Regions from separate parts of the Caldifermentibacillus hisashii genome, predicted to be linked through region 3. Evidence: riboswitches for the same ligand, from Rfam matches in the RefSeq annotation. Region 3 holds a riboswitch; each other region holds the start of a gene.
The links. A riboswitch is a leader RNA that binds a small molecule or an ion and turns the genes downstream of it on or off. The one in region 3 is predicted to bind thiamine pyrophosphate.
Positions count from the first base shown of each region.

Region 1: it holds a riboswitch for thiamine pyrophosphate, as region 3 does, so the genes downstream of both, thiT (energy-coupled thiamine transporter ThiT) here and NSQ14_RS09845 (ABC transporter substrate-binding protein) in region 3, are expected to answer to the same signal.
Region 2: it holds a riboswitch for thiamine pyrophosphate, as region 3 does, so the genes downstream of both, tenA (thiaminase II) here and NSQ14_RS09845 (ABC transporter substrate-binding protein) in region 3, are expected to answer to the same signal.

Region 1 is NZ_CP155467.1:1,902,916-1,907,370, forward strand. Features, by position in the region: gene NSQ14_RS08910 (S1C family serine protease) at 1-1,343, shown strand, start outside; TPP riboswitch at 1,588-1,702, shown strand; gene thiT (energy-coupled thiamine transporter ThiT) at 1,768-2,340, shown strand; gene NSQ14_RS08920 (hypothetical protein) at 2,490-3,155, shown strand; gene NSQ14_RS08925 (dipeptidase) at 3,242-4,455, opposite strand, start outside.
Region 2 is NZ_CP155467.1:316,795-321,249, reverse strand. Features, by position in the region: gene NSQ14_RS01660 (Crp/Fnr family transcriptional regulator) at 1-521, opposite strand, end outside; gene NSQ14_RS01655 (Dps family protein) at 733-1,272, opposite strand; TPP riboswitch at 1,425-1,513, shown strand; gene tenA (thiaminase II) at 1,713-2,423, shown strand; gene thiW (energy coupling factor transporter S component ThiW) at 2,463-2,984, shown strand; gene thiD (bifunctional hydroxymethylpyrimidine kinase/phosphomethylpyrimidine kinase) at 2,953-3,759, shown strand; gene thiM (hydroxyethylthiazole kinase) at 3,909-4,455, shown strand, end outside.
Region 3 is NZ_CP155467.1:2,090,385-2,094,839, forward strand. Features, by position in the region: gene NSQ14_RS09835 (ABC transporter permease) at 1-485, opposite strand, end outside; gene NSQ14_RS09840 (thiamine-binding protein) at 485-775, opposite strand; gene NSQ14_RS09845 (ABC transporter substrate-binding protein) at 802-1,809, opposite strand; TPP riboswitch at 1,924-2,032, opposite strand; gene NSQ14_RS09850 (TraB/GumN family protein) at 2,104-3,270, opposite strand; gene NSQ14_RS09855 (YppG family protein) at 3,664-3,903, shown strand; gene NSQ14_RS09860 (YjcZ family sporulation protein) at 4,093-4,191, shown strand; gene yjcZ (sporulation protein YjcZ) at 4,345-4,455, shown strand, end outside.

The DNA.
Region 1 (4,455 bases), 190 kb from region 3:
AATCTTTCGACAAACCAATTGATAACGATCAAAATGCGATGAATAAAACGACAAATCAATCGGATGGGAATGATTTACAAACAAACGAGGAACATGCAAATTCCCAAGAGACTGTTCGTCATTCTTCAACAAATACAAGTAGTGACCCGAACAATCATTTGAATGAGGATAGAAATAAGAAGAAAAGGAAATCCATTGTCAAAACAATCGGATCAAATTTATTAGTTGGTATCATAAGTTCTGTATTAACAGTTGGTCTTGTTTCTTATTTTGGATTTCCGGCAATTGGGAATGATGATGGAGATACGACATCCGACGCGAAAGTAGTTCAACCGGTTTCAAAAGACGCGGTGTATACGAGTACGTTTACAAAAGCAGATCAAGCAACCATTGCCGATATCGTTGAGGAACTGTCACCGACCATTGTTGGTGTTATTAATCTTCAAAAAATGCAAAGTCAGTTTAACTTGCAATCAGAAAGTGTTCAAACCGGATCGGGTTCGGGCGTCATTTTTAAGAAGGATGATAAATATGGTTACATTATTACAAATAATCATGTCATCGAAGGGGCAAACGAGATTCAAGTATCATTATATAGCGGTGAAAAAGTAAAAGCTGAAGTCGTTGGTGCAGATGCATTGACCGATTTAGCGGTTCTGAAAATTGACGGAAAATATGTTAATGAAGTAGCTAGTTTTGGAGATTCCAGCCAATTGCGTACCGGTGATGAGGTGATTGCGATTGGAAATCCGCTTGGTGAAGAGTTTTCAAGAACGGTAACTCAAGGGATAGTCAGTGCTACCGAACGTTCGATATCAGTTAATACATCTGCAGGGGAATGGGAAATCACAGCTATTCAAACGGATGCAGCCATTAATCCCGGCAATAGTGGTGGCGCTTTGATTAATGCAAATGGGGAAGTTATCGGAATTAATAGTTTAAAAATTGCTGAGGACGGTGTGGAAGGTTTAGGATTTGCGATTCCGAGTAATGATGTAATTCCAATTGCTGAAGAGTTGATTAATAACGGTGAAATTAAACGGCCATATTTAGGTATTCAAATGTATGATGTATCGAATATTGTTCAATTTTATCGTCAGAGTATGTTTGGAAACTTGGAAAACGGTATCGTCGTTGCCGCTGTTGAACCGGGCTCACCGGCTGCTAAAGCAGGTTTGAAAGTAAATGATGTCATTGTTGGTATTGAAGGCAATGAAATAAAAAATGTTACCGAATTAAGAAAATATTTATATAGCAAAGTAACACCGGGTGATTCCGTTAAAATCGATTTTTACCGAGATGGAAATAAACAAACTGTAACGGTGGAAACGACCTCAAGCTAAAGATAGGGAAACGGGAGGGAGTAGTACGAATCCTTCCCGTTTTTTATGGGAATTAGTACTCCTATTAAGATTTCAGTCAAACGGGCGCGAGGAAACCTATAAAACGTCCGATTGGTTCGGTCAAATAATCAGTGAGGATATTGATTCCCACCAAAGAATAAAGTTCCCTTTTTGAATATGTTTGTTTTTAAAAACTTTCCATTTTCCAAGATTTGTACTATAATATTTTTGACAATTAAATCAACGTTTCCACAGGGGGAGCTGTTGCTGAGAGTGAATAGCAATCGTAAAGAGAGCTATTCAGACCCTTTGAACCTGTCTAGTTAATACTAGCGTAGGGATTGTGGAAGAGAGGTAGGATTTATTTTCTACTTTTCTTAGCTTCCTATGGAACGTTTGATAAAAAAACATAGGAGGTTTTTTTATGCGTTCAAAACAATTACAACCATTAATTGAGTCTGCCATTATGGCGGCATTGGCACTGATCATTGATTTGTTGCCATCAATTCAATTGGGACCATGGATTAGTATGTCATTTGCTATGGTACCGGTATTTATCGTTTCTTTCCGTTGGGGATTCCGATATGGTGTAGTATCCGGGTTGCTTTGGGGACTGCTGCAAGTAGTAACAGGAGATGTTACTTTTCTTCACTGGTTCCAATTTCTTGTTGAATATTTTGTTGCATTTGCTTGTGTCGGATTTGCCGGCTTATTTATGAATGTAATACAAAGGAAATTTCGTGAAGGACAAAAATTGGCCGGTTTAGGTTTTGCTGTTCTCGCTATGTTTATCGGTAGTGTTGCTAGATATATATGGCATTACATTGCCGGAATCGTTTTTTGGGGAAGTTACGCACCTGAAGGACAGCCGGCTTGGGTATATTCTTTAATCGTAAATGGCTCTGCTTGGTTGGGTTCATTTTTGTTCTGTTCGTTTGTTATGGTGTTCCTTTTGTCAGCATCTCCACGAGTTTTAACAGTAAGTCGAAACCAATAAAGCAAATAAGGAAGGGGGCTATCCAATTAGGAGCAGCCCCTGTTTTATTTTATCCATTCAAAAAAGTTAAAAAATGGGAACTGTTTTACATAAAAAAGTTGAAAATGGGGATTCATAGGAATGGTACAGAAAACAAGGAGGGATTTTATTTGAGTAACTTAGAATGGTTGTCTCGAATTGAACAAGCAATCAGTATAAGCTTACCTGAAGTGAGTGCAAAATTTGATGACTACGAAATCCGGTTAACCGTGAATACGACGAAAAAACACCCGTCACTATCTTTTTATACAGAGATAGATACAAAAATTTTTGAATTTTGCACTATTTACTTCGATCCGGTAAATCAAGAACTTTATTCTTACTATTGGAATGAGGATTTTGAATTAAATTCAAAAATTCTTTTTACTGAGTTGGAAGAGATCATTGACTTTATCTATGATGCATTTTTTGACTTTTTGGATCATGTTGAGGAAGATGACGAAAACGAGCAAGTGGAAAGCAGTGAAGAAAATGAAGAATTGGAAGACGAATTCCCTTATAGCGAGATTGATGTTATTGAAGAAAATATTCAGTGGATTTCAAATGATAAACATTTAGAAATTGAACAAAACTGGAACGGAGGTGACCATTTTACTATTCTTTTAAAATTAGGTGTCAATACCGAGAATGGGGACGGCTTGCTCTATCGAAGTGTGATTTTTGAGGAAGATGAGAATGAAGTACAAGAAACAAATTTCTTCTCATTTAAGGAAGAAGAGGCAGAATATGTAATCGACTTACTAAATGATTATATCCGTTATCTGGAAAAGGAGTAAGCAAATTAAGTATTAGGGATGCTCCAGAAACTTGGAACTTCCCTAATACTCGAAACCTAACCGAATTAATAAAAGTCAAACGTTTCTTATAAGGATTCCGCCAGATCATACCAATAATGGCACAGTGTCTCCATCCCTTTATAAAAGTTTTCTAAATGAAAATGTTCATTTGGTGCATGAAAGTTTTCACTGGCCAAGGCAAATCCAAGCAAAACAACCGGTATATTTAATGTTTCATTAAAATCGGCAACAATCGGAATCGAGCCACCACTTCTTGTGTAAGCCACTTTTGTCCCGTAAACTTTTTCACAAGCACGTCCGGCAGATTGGATAGCCGGGTGATCAAATGGTGTTAAGAAAGGTGAACCTTGGTCAAATGGAGTGATTTGAACGGTAACGCCTTTAGGTTTATGATTTTCAATATGTTTTACTAATAATTGAAAAATTTCTGCAGGATCTTGATTTGGAACGAGTCGGCAAGTAATTTTTGCAGTTGCCGTATTAGGTAATACCGTTTTAATGCCCTCACCTTGAAAGCCGCTATACATGCCGTTAATTTCCAAGGTTGGACGATAAGAAGTTCGTTCATAGAAGCTATAACCGGGTTCGCCAAATAGTTCCGGTACACCAAGTTCTTGACGGATCTTTTCATCATCAGAAGGGACTTGAGCAATTGCTTTCTTTTCTTCTTCAGTAATTTCCTCAACTTTATCGTAAAATCCCTCTACTAAAATTCGACCTTCACTGTCATGAAAAGAAGCGAGAATTTCAACAAGGGCATGAGCAGGATTTTGCACACCGCCGCCGAAACTGCCGGAATGAAGATCACTATTAGCCCCTTTGACATCAATTTGCAAACCGGTTAAGCCCCGTAGACCATAACAAATCGACGGTTTACCTTTATCAAGCATATCCGTATCAGAAATGACCAACACATCCGCTTGCAGCATTTCTTTATGGCTTTGTAAGAAAATCGGTAAGTTCGGGCTGCCAATTTCTTCTTCACCTTCGAAAATGATTTTTACATTAACAGGAAGTTTTCCGTCCGTTTGAAATAGCGCCTCAAGTGCTTTAATATGCATAAATACTTGTCCTTTATCATCGCTGGCACCACGGGCATATATTTTTCCGTCACGGACTTCCGGGTCAAATGGAGGTGTTTCCCATAAGTTTAACGGGTCAACCGGTTGGACATCATAATGACCATAAATAAGCACGGTCGGTTTATTTTCGGCATGAAGCCAATCTCCATATACAACAGGATTACCTTTTGTCTCCAGCACTTGAACATGTTCGAGAC
Region 2 (4,455 bases), 1.8 Mb from region 3:
CTATTTCCTGCCCCTTTTTCCACACAATCAGCTAAAAATGAAAGAATTCGCGATTCTACCTTTTCAATGGCCACTTGCATCGTTTGTTTTTCGGAATTCATTAGCCGCTCCGACATTTCCGAAATAATTTTTAAAGATATTTGCGGATATTCCGTTAAGTACCGTTGCAAATCTTTTTGTTTAATCAAGCATACGGATGAATCTTGAACGGCCTCGGCATAATTTTCATGTACCTCTCCCGGATGAAAAAGGGCCCACTCCCCGGTAAAGTCACCCGGATTCAAAATTCTTACCAGCTGTTCCTTACCCGTGTCGGATAGGCGGTATACCCTAATTTTCCCACTATTGACGATGTACAAGGTGTCGTCTTCATCACCGGCATGGAAAAGCATTTCTCCCTTTTTCAAGTCCAGTTTTTTCGCTGATTCGGCAATTTTATCCATTTGTTCGTCATCTAAATGGTTGAATATGGGCACGAGCCGGATACAAGAGGCGTGGTTATGACAGTGTTCATGTGCCATTGAATCCCCTCTTTCTCATGAATGATAAGATTACTCTTCTTCGTCGCACAAAAAGCTTGATTTAATAACATCATTAACCTGTTCCTCGTGAAAAATAAACTCACTGTTCCTCATCGCACAGGAAGCCCGGTTTAATATGTTCCCAGTGAAAAACAGGCTCCCTCGTCGCACATAATAACATCATTACCATAATTTCCCATAAAAAATAAGATTACTCTTCTTCATCTTCTAAGGCCGTTTTACCCAGAAAAGCTTGCAACATCCAGATTTCTTTTTCGAGATAACCTTTAAAATCAATTAATACATCTTCCAAAACCGGTTGGTCTTGTTCCTTAGCTAATTTGATCGCACGTTGAACAACATCCCGGGTCATGCGGAAATCATCCACAATATTAGCAACCATATCATGTGCCGGTAAGTATTTATTTGCCGCACTTTCTTCTAAAAAAGTGTACTTCATATTTTGTTCCGTTGTCGAAAAAGGTTTGGCATCAATTGCAAGTAAGGTTTCTGCAATTTTATCATACCAGTTTGCCGCTTCACGATACAATTGTTCAAATTTTTCATGAAGTGTTAAGAACTCTGAACCTTTCACATACCAATGATATTGATGAAGCTTTGTCCACAATATGGCCAAATTTGCAACGACATGATTCGTCATAGCTGCAGCAGTCGGATGATGATGATCATGTTCCACTTGATCTTGTTCTAATTCTTTTTTCAATGCTTCTTCGGGACTTAAGATACTCATTTCTCTTACCTCCTGTATTTTACTTACAAGTTGATTATAAGATGTCCCTTTTCAAAAAAAATTGACCTAAATCAAGAAATCAAAAATAAATCTCCTGTTGCACAAAGTCCCCGACTATGATATGTTAAAAGTAATGAAAATGAATATTCATAAAACTCTACTAGGGGCGCCGGTTGGCTGAGAAGTACCCTTTGAACCTGATCTAGTTCGTACTAGCGGAGGGAAGTAGGTTAATAAATTACAATCTACATATTTTTGTAATTTACCAAACCGCTTTCCGATCATGGAGGGCGGTTTTTTATTTCCCCTTCAGATCGATTAGTTTTCCAGGACCCTTTTTCATTAAAAAAGTGAGGGACACCGGAAACTAAACAATAAAGCTCATTACCAATATTTTTATCATTACTTACACTGACCCTACAGATCGCTGGTTCAAAGCAATCGGTTCCTCGGTAAACAAGGAGGAATTATTGTTGAAGCAAAATTTTTCAAACCGACTCTATCAAAACGTTCAACCGATTTGGGAGAAAAACCATCAGCATCCTTTTGTCGTTGGGTTGGGAACCGGAACATTAGACCGGGAAAAATTTATCTTTTATCTGAAGCAGGACTATGTATATTTAATTGACTATGCGAAGTTGTTTGCTATCGGGGTAGAGAAGGCAAATAACCTTAAAATCATGACAAAATTTGCTGCGGTTCTCCATGAAACTTTGCATTTCGAAATGGAACTACACCGTCAATACGCTGCCGAGTTTGGAATTACCCGCGCTGATTTAGAAGCAACTGAACCAACACCAATTAACCTTGCCTATACGAGTTATATGCGAAAAGTGGCAGCCAATGGAAGCCTTGCTGAACTCGTTGCCTGTCTATTGCCGTGTGCTTGGGATTATTGGGAAATTGGGAAACTATTAAAATCAACTTATGGAGAAACGCTGGCGACAAATCCTTATAAAAAATGGATTGAAACCTACTCTTCGGAAACGTTCGGCGCTGGGACCCAGTGGTTAATTGACTTAATCGATGAATTGACAATCGAAAAATCAGAAGAGGAACTTCATACGATAGAGCAGCATTTTCAAATCACCTCAAAATATGAATATTTATTTTGGGAAATGAATGAGAAAAAACAAGACTGGCCAATCTGATTTTTTATTCGCGTCCTAAAAAACGGGAAGGATGATTCCATGAGAAAAACACAAAAAATGACGATAACCGCAATAATTGCAGCTGTGACAACTGTTTCAAGTAGCCTAGTTTATATTCCGGTAGGTTTTGCAAAAATTTTTCCGATACAACATTTTGCAAACTTACTATCGGCAGTTTTGCTCGGGCCCGGTTATGCGGTTGCACAAGCCTTTATTTCCTCACTTTTACGAAATTTGCTTGGAACGGGAAGTATTTTCGCCTTTCCGGGAAGTATGATCGGGGCATTTTTGGCAGCTTATATTTATACGAAAACAAATAAGCTTATCTTTGCCGCAGCCGGTGAGGTTATTGGCACAGGGATTCTCGGGGCCTTGGCTTGTTATCCCATCGCCGTTTTCTTACTCGGTCAAGAGGCAACTCTTTTCGGTTTTATCCCTGCCTTCACGTTAAGTTCTTTTGCAGGGGCGTTCTTCGGCTATGTATTATTAAAAGCATTGCAAAAAAATAAAGCATGGGGAGGAATCATCCATGAAAACAGCATTAACCATCGCCGGCTCTGATTCAGGCGGCGGGGCGGGAATTCAAGCCGATTTAAAGACATTTGCCGCACACGGTGTATACGGAATGTCCGTCATTACTGCAATAACCGCACAGAACACGGTTGAAGTCCGCTCTGTCCAAAATATTGATGAACAAATCATTCAAGATCAAATTGAGGCTGTTTTTGATGATTTTAAAGTGGATGCGGTCAAAATTGGGATGTTGTCCAGCCCATCGATTGTTACAACGGTTGCTGAGACACTTGCCAAATATCAACCAAACCATATTGTTCTCGATCCGGTCATGGTTTCAAAAGGTGGACATCGATTACTGGCGGAAGATGCAATTTCTGCTCTCAAGGAAGAACTGATGCCGCTTGCCGATATCATCACACCAAATATTCCGGAGGCGGAAATCTTAACAGAGCAAAAAATTTTAAACGAACTGGATATGAAGAGTGCTTGTATTTCCTTTAAAAAACTGGGCGTAAAGTCGGTGTTGCTAAAAGGCGGACACTTAAGCACCGACCCGAATGACCTCTTTTATGACGGAGAAAATTTCTATTGGGTGAAAGGCAAACGTGTCCATACAAAAAATACGCACGGAACCGGTTGTACTTTGTCCAGTGCCATCGCTGCCAACCTTGCCAAAGGGAACACATTATTAACGTCTGTGCAATTGGCAAAAGCCTATATTGAAGTGGCAATTGAGCATAGTTTGGATCTCGGAAACGGGCATGGACCAACCAACCATTTTTATGAATTATATAAACGAGCCCATCTTATGAACCAATAAAACTTAGGTAGCCGGCCTTATTCAAAGTGTTCACCGCGGTAAAGGTATGGAACGTTAGCGAGGTGGCGCAACTTATTCATAGATTAATTGGTGTTCACCAAATATTCAGTGAAGCAACCCTTATTACTTATACGAGGAGTGGTTTTTTAATGGACATATCAAAATTTCAAGCATTATTAACCAAGGTTCAGCAAAAAAATCCGCTAATCCACCAAATGACAAATAATGTAACAATTAACGACTGTGCAAATGTGACATTGGCAATTGGGGCATCACCTGTTATGACAACAGGAAAAAACGATGTTCGTGATATGGCAAACTTAGCAGATGCGGTTGTGATTAACTTTGGCACAATTAATGATGGAATGTATGAAGCCATGTTAATAGCAGGAAAAACAGCAAACAAGAAAGGAATTCCGGTTGTTGTTGATCCCGTTGGAGCGGGTGCGACGCCATACCGAACCCGAGTGATTCGTGATTTTTTTGAAAAAGTTGATGTCGCCATCGTTCGCGGAAATGTTTCAGAAATCAATGCCCTTATAAATGACGAGGTCAAAACAAGGGGCGTCGATGCCGGGGATGTCGCCGAAAGTAAACAGGTAATCGCAGAAACTACCGCTAATATGTATTCCGTGACTACTGTGATTAGCGGCGAAACAGATATTATTTCTGATGGAAAAACGACTTACGGGTTAC
Region 3 (4,455 bases):
TGCTTCCTCGTTGCCCCGGCCATTTTCATATAATTCCATAATTCTCGATCGGTATGCTGGAACCCGTCCAGTAAAGATACGGTAATCGGGAAAAAACAAACAAGCGTAATCACAATCATTTTTGGTAACATCCCAAAGCCAAACCAAATGACAAGGAGCGGTGCCAGTACAATAACCGGGATGTTTTGCGAGATAATCAGTAATGGATAAAACGCTTGCCGTAAAAATGGAACGATATGTAAACCAATCCCGATAATGATTCCAATCAAACAGCCGACCATTAATCCGGAAAGTGCCAACGATAACGTAGGTAAAAGGTGCTCCCCGTACACATGGTACCCTTCAACCATCTCTTTCACAATTTGTGAAGGAGATGGCAACAACCAATTTGGTACACGGAAGATACGGACACTTGCCTCCCAACTGATGAATAAAAGAATGACAACAAAAAGTGCCCCCCATCCTTTTTGCCAAATTGTTTTCATCACCGATATTTTTCAGTCAACTGGTCCATTGACGCACCATCAGGATTATAGAACACTTTTATTTGCGAAATGACACTTGGGCAATTTAGCTCTATCATCTTCTTATTCATTTTTTCAACAATCTTTATAAGTTCCGTCAAGTCACCTTCCATTGTTGTCTCAAGCGGATTAACTTGATATTTTACTCCTGAATCCGTTATGACTTTAATGGCCTCGTCAATATAAGGAATTGTATCCTCACCGTTTTTTGTTTTAGGAATGATTTGGATGCTTACTAATGCATTAGCCATTTGTTTTCTCCTCCATTTCTTGTAAATTACGATTCCGGTAAAAATTCGTTTGTAAACGCCTTTTTACTATCTAACTGTTTTTCTAGTAAACCATTGTCATACATCCATTGCGAATAGTTTTCCCATACTTCCAATTTTTGCTCTCCCCAACGTGCTGCGTCATCTTTGTATTTTGTAGCGAGCCACTTTTGGGAAGCTTGGACGAGATCCGGGTCAAGTTCGGGCTCGGCAGCGATTAATATATTTGCCGCTTCTTCCGGATTTTCGATAGCAAACTCATACCCTTTTGTCACTGCCCGTAAAAATTTCCTGATTGTCTCCGGCTTTTCTTTAATCATTGTCTCATTCGTAGAGATAACGGGCGTATAATAATCAAGCTTATCACTATAGTCAGTTAACCAGACCATGTTAATCGGGGTGTTACGTAATTCAGCTTCCACGCCTGTCCACCCGTAATAAATCCAGGTAAAATCAATATTTTGTTTTGTCGCAGTAAAAAAGTCGGTATCGCCAATATTGATGATGTTTACTTTTCCGACATCCGCATGATGATCCTGTTTCATTAACGATTCAATAATCGCTTTTTCAAGTGGTGCTCCCCACCCTCCATAAGTTTTCCCTTCGAAATCTTTTGGAGTTTTTATATTTTTGTCTTTTAATGAAGCAAAACCGGATGTATTATGTTGGATAATCGCTGCAACAGAAACAATTGGCACTCCTTGGATTCGAGCCTCGGTAATCCCTTCCTGGTAACTGATACCAAACTCGGCTTGTCCGGATGCCACAAGATTGTCTGCCCCCGCATCACCCGGCATGATGATATCAACATCCAATCCTTCTTCCTTGAAATACCCTTTTTCCTGTGCCACGTATAAACCGGTATGGTTCGTATTCGGTGTCCAATCCAAGACGATATTTGCTTTTTCTAGCTTATCTTGATCATTTTTCGAAGTTCCGGAACCAGAATTTGCAGTTTCTCCCCGGCATGCAGCTAAAAGCATGGTAAATACGGCAAGAAAAAGTATTTTTTTCATGCGTGTTCCCCTTTCTTCATTATGATTTGAAAACAAGTTTGAAGAGGGAGAGAGAATGAAAAAACCCCAGGAATCATCCTAGGGCACATACTTCATGTAAGAAATTTCATTCATATCGCAAAAAAGTATGTTCCCTACGCAGGTATTAACCAGATCAGGTTCAAGGGTCAGCATCTTACGGACGCACTCTCAACCGGCAACACCGGTTCCCCTACAAACTTATTTTCATATTCAGTTTTCACTTATTTATACTATTACATATTTTTCCATTCATTTCAAGCCTAACTTTTTTCATTAAAAATTTTTAAAGAATAACCGCAATACATCCGCACCGCCAATAAATGTGCCGATGGAGCTGCCAATATTGGATAAAATAATGATCAATAAAATTCGTGTTACTTTATTGTTCCAAAACCCTTTTACGGATGAAATATCATTTGACAGGTTTTCGAAATCACCAACAGTCGGTTTTCGTACAAACGCTTGTACCAATCCTGCAAACCATCCGGAAGCAAGCAACGGATTTAAAGCGGTAATGGGAGCTGCCACAAAAGCAGTTAAAATGGTTAGCGGATGACCAAATGCCAACGCCGCTCCAAGTGCTGACAAAGAGCCGTGCCATAAAATCCAACTCCATGTTTGTTGCATCCCTGCATCCGGGTTCGCGAAAAATGTATAAACGATAATGGCAATAATAAGAACGGGGATCGACCAGCCGATAATTTTTGGTTTTTTCGACTTTGGCGGTGTTTTTGTTAATTCAGTTAAATCATGCGTTTTTTCTATTTCTCTTGAAACACCGGGAACATGAGCTGCACCTAATACAGCTACGACTTTTTCACCGGGTGCCGTTCTTATTTTCTCAGCCAAATATTGATCCCGTTCATCAATCAACGGTTTTTTCAATTGCGGTAAATTTTCAGTAAACTCATTAAGCATGGCATCAATGCTGTCTTTTGTTTTTAATTGTTCCAAATCTTCTTCCGTTATTTTTTCATCGGTAAAAATACCGGCTATAACTTGGGTGAGAAGCATCATTTTTTCTTTAAAATTCATGCTGTGCCAAATGCGGGAAAAGGTAGTTTGAATATTTCGATCAGCTAGAATAAGTTTTGCACCAACCGTTTTAGCCGATTCAATTCCTTGAATCATCTCTTGACCGGGTTTAATCCCCATTTGATCAGCCATTCTTTTCTGAAAAGATGAAAGTGCCAAATTGATAAATACCATCCCTGCCCTTTTCTCTTTAATAATTTTAAAAATATCCGTATCTTTCCACTTGTTTCCTTCCGTAATAGATTGAAATCGTCCTTGATCCAACTCAATGCAAACTGAATCCGGCTGTTCTGTTTCAATAATTTCCTTCACTTGCTCGGCACTGTTTTTTGATACGTGAGCAGTTCCGATCAAAATATATTCTTTATCATTCAAAAAAATTCTAGTAATGTTTTCTTCGTTCATAGTGACCTTCCCTTAAACTTTTGATTCCCGGAAAAATCTGTGTTCTTTTATAACTCACAAGTTTTCCAGCTATGTGAATCGCAATCGCCCTTATCTTTTCATGCATATTGTTATTCTACCTGAACCGAAAAATGTAGTAAAGCAATCGGAGGATAAAAAATTTTTAAAGGTGGAACTTTTGACGGTATATGTTTAGAAGAAATTCGGATGATGAGTTTTTTTTCATTCATTGTTATGCTGCTCCGTTAATTAACTATGCAACAAGCAGTAATCCAAAATCGATAAAATATTTCAAATACCAAAGCAAGACGAATGCCTTTACCAAATGATCGGCAAAGAAATATAAATAAAGTATCATCATCAGTTTCTGACATTTTGAAAGGAGGGAGAACCATGTTTCCATATAACCAGGGACCACTAGGACCACGGCGGCCAAGAAATCCTTTTTTCCCTGTTCAACATGTTAATAAACCTTCTTCTCAGATATTTTTTGATTACTTTAAAACAAATGATGGTCACTGGGATTTTGATAAAATTTCCCAATCCATCGGGCAAGTGAATAAAATAGTCAAACAAGCTGATCCATTAGTTAAACAGATGGCATCCATTGTAAAAAAAGTTCGACCGAAATGATATACTTTTCAAATAATTTAAATTTAAGGTCTGTTCTGTTGTGAAGAACAGATCTTTTATTATCCTTCTCTTTTCCATTAAACATTTCTTATAGGTAATTGCCCAATTTTATGAATCAGGGACAGATGACTAGTCAATTTGCAGGTTAATACATATACTGCTAACAAATAAACATGGAGGTGTTTATTGATGAGTGCTCCAACAGCAGGAGGATATGGTGCAGGATTTGCCTTGATTGTTGTGTTGTTTATCCTATTAATCATCGTTGGTTCAGCGTACATTTGGTAAGTAAAATAAAGGACTTTGATTGATTATTCATTGTCCTTTGTTTCTGGAGAATGACTAGCGTTTGTTGGTCATTACAGGAATGGACTGTCACGAATGATGAACAACACAATTCCAAGTAAAGAATATTTTTATTACACGAATGGAGGGATTTGAATGGGCTTTTACGGATGCCATGGAGGATATGGCTACGGTGGCTACGGCGGCGGCTACGGTGGCGGCTACGGTTTTGGTGGTGGAAGATGGTTCGCCCTGATCGTAGTTCTA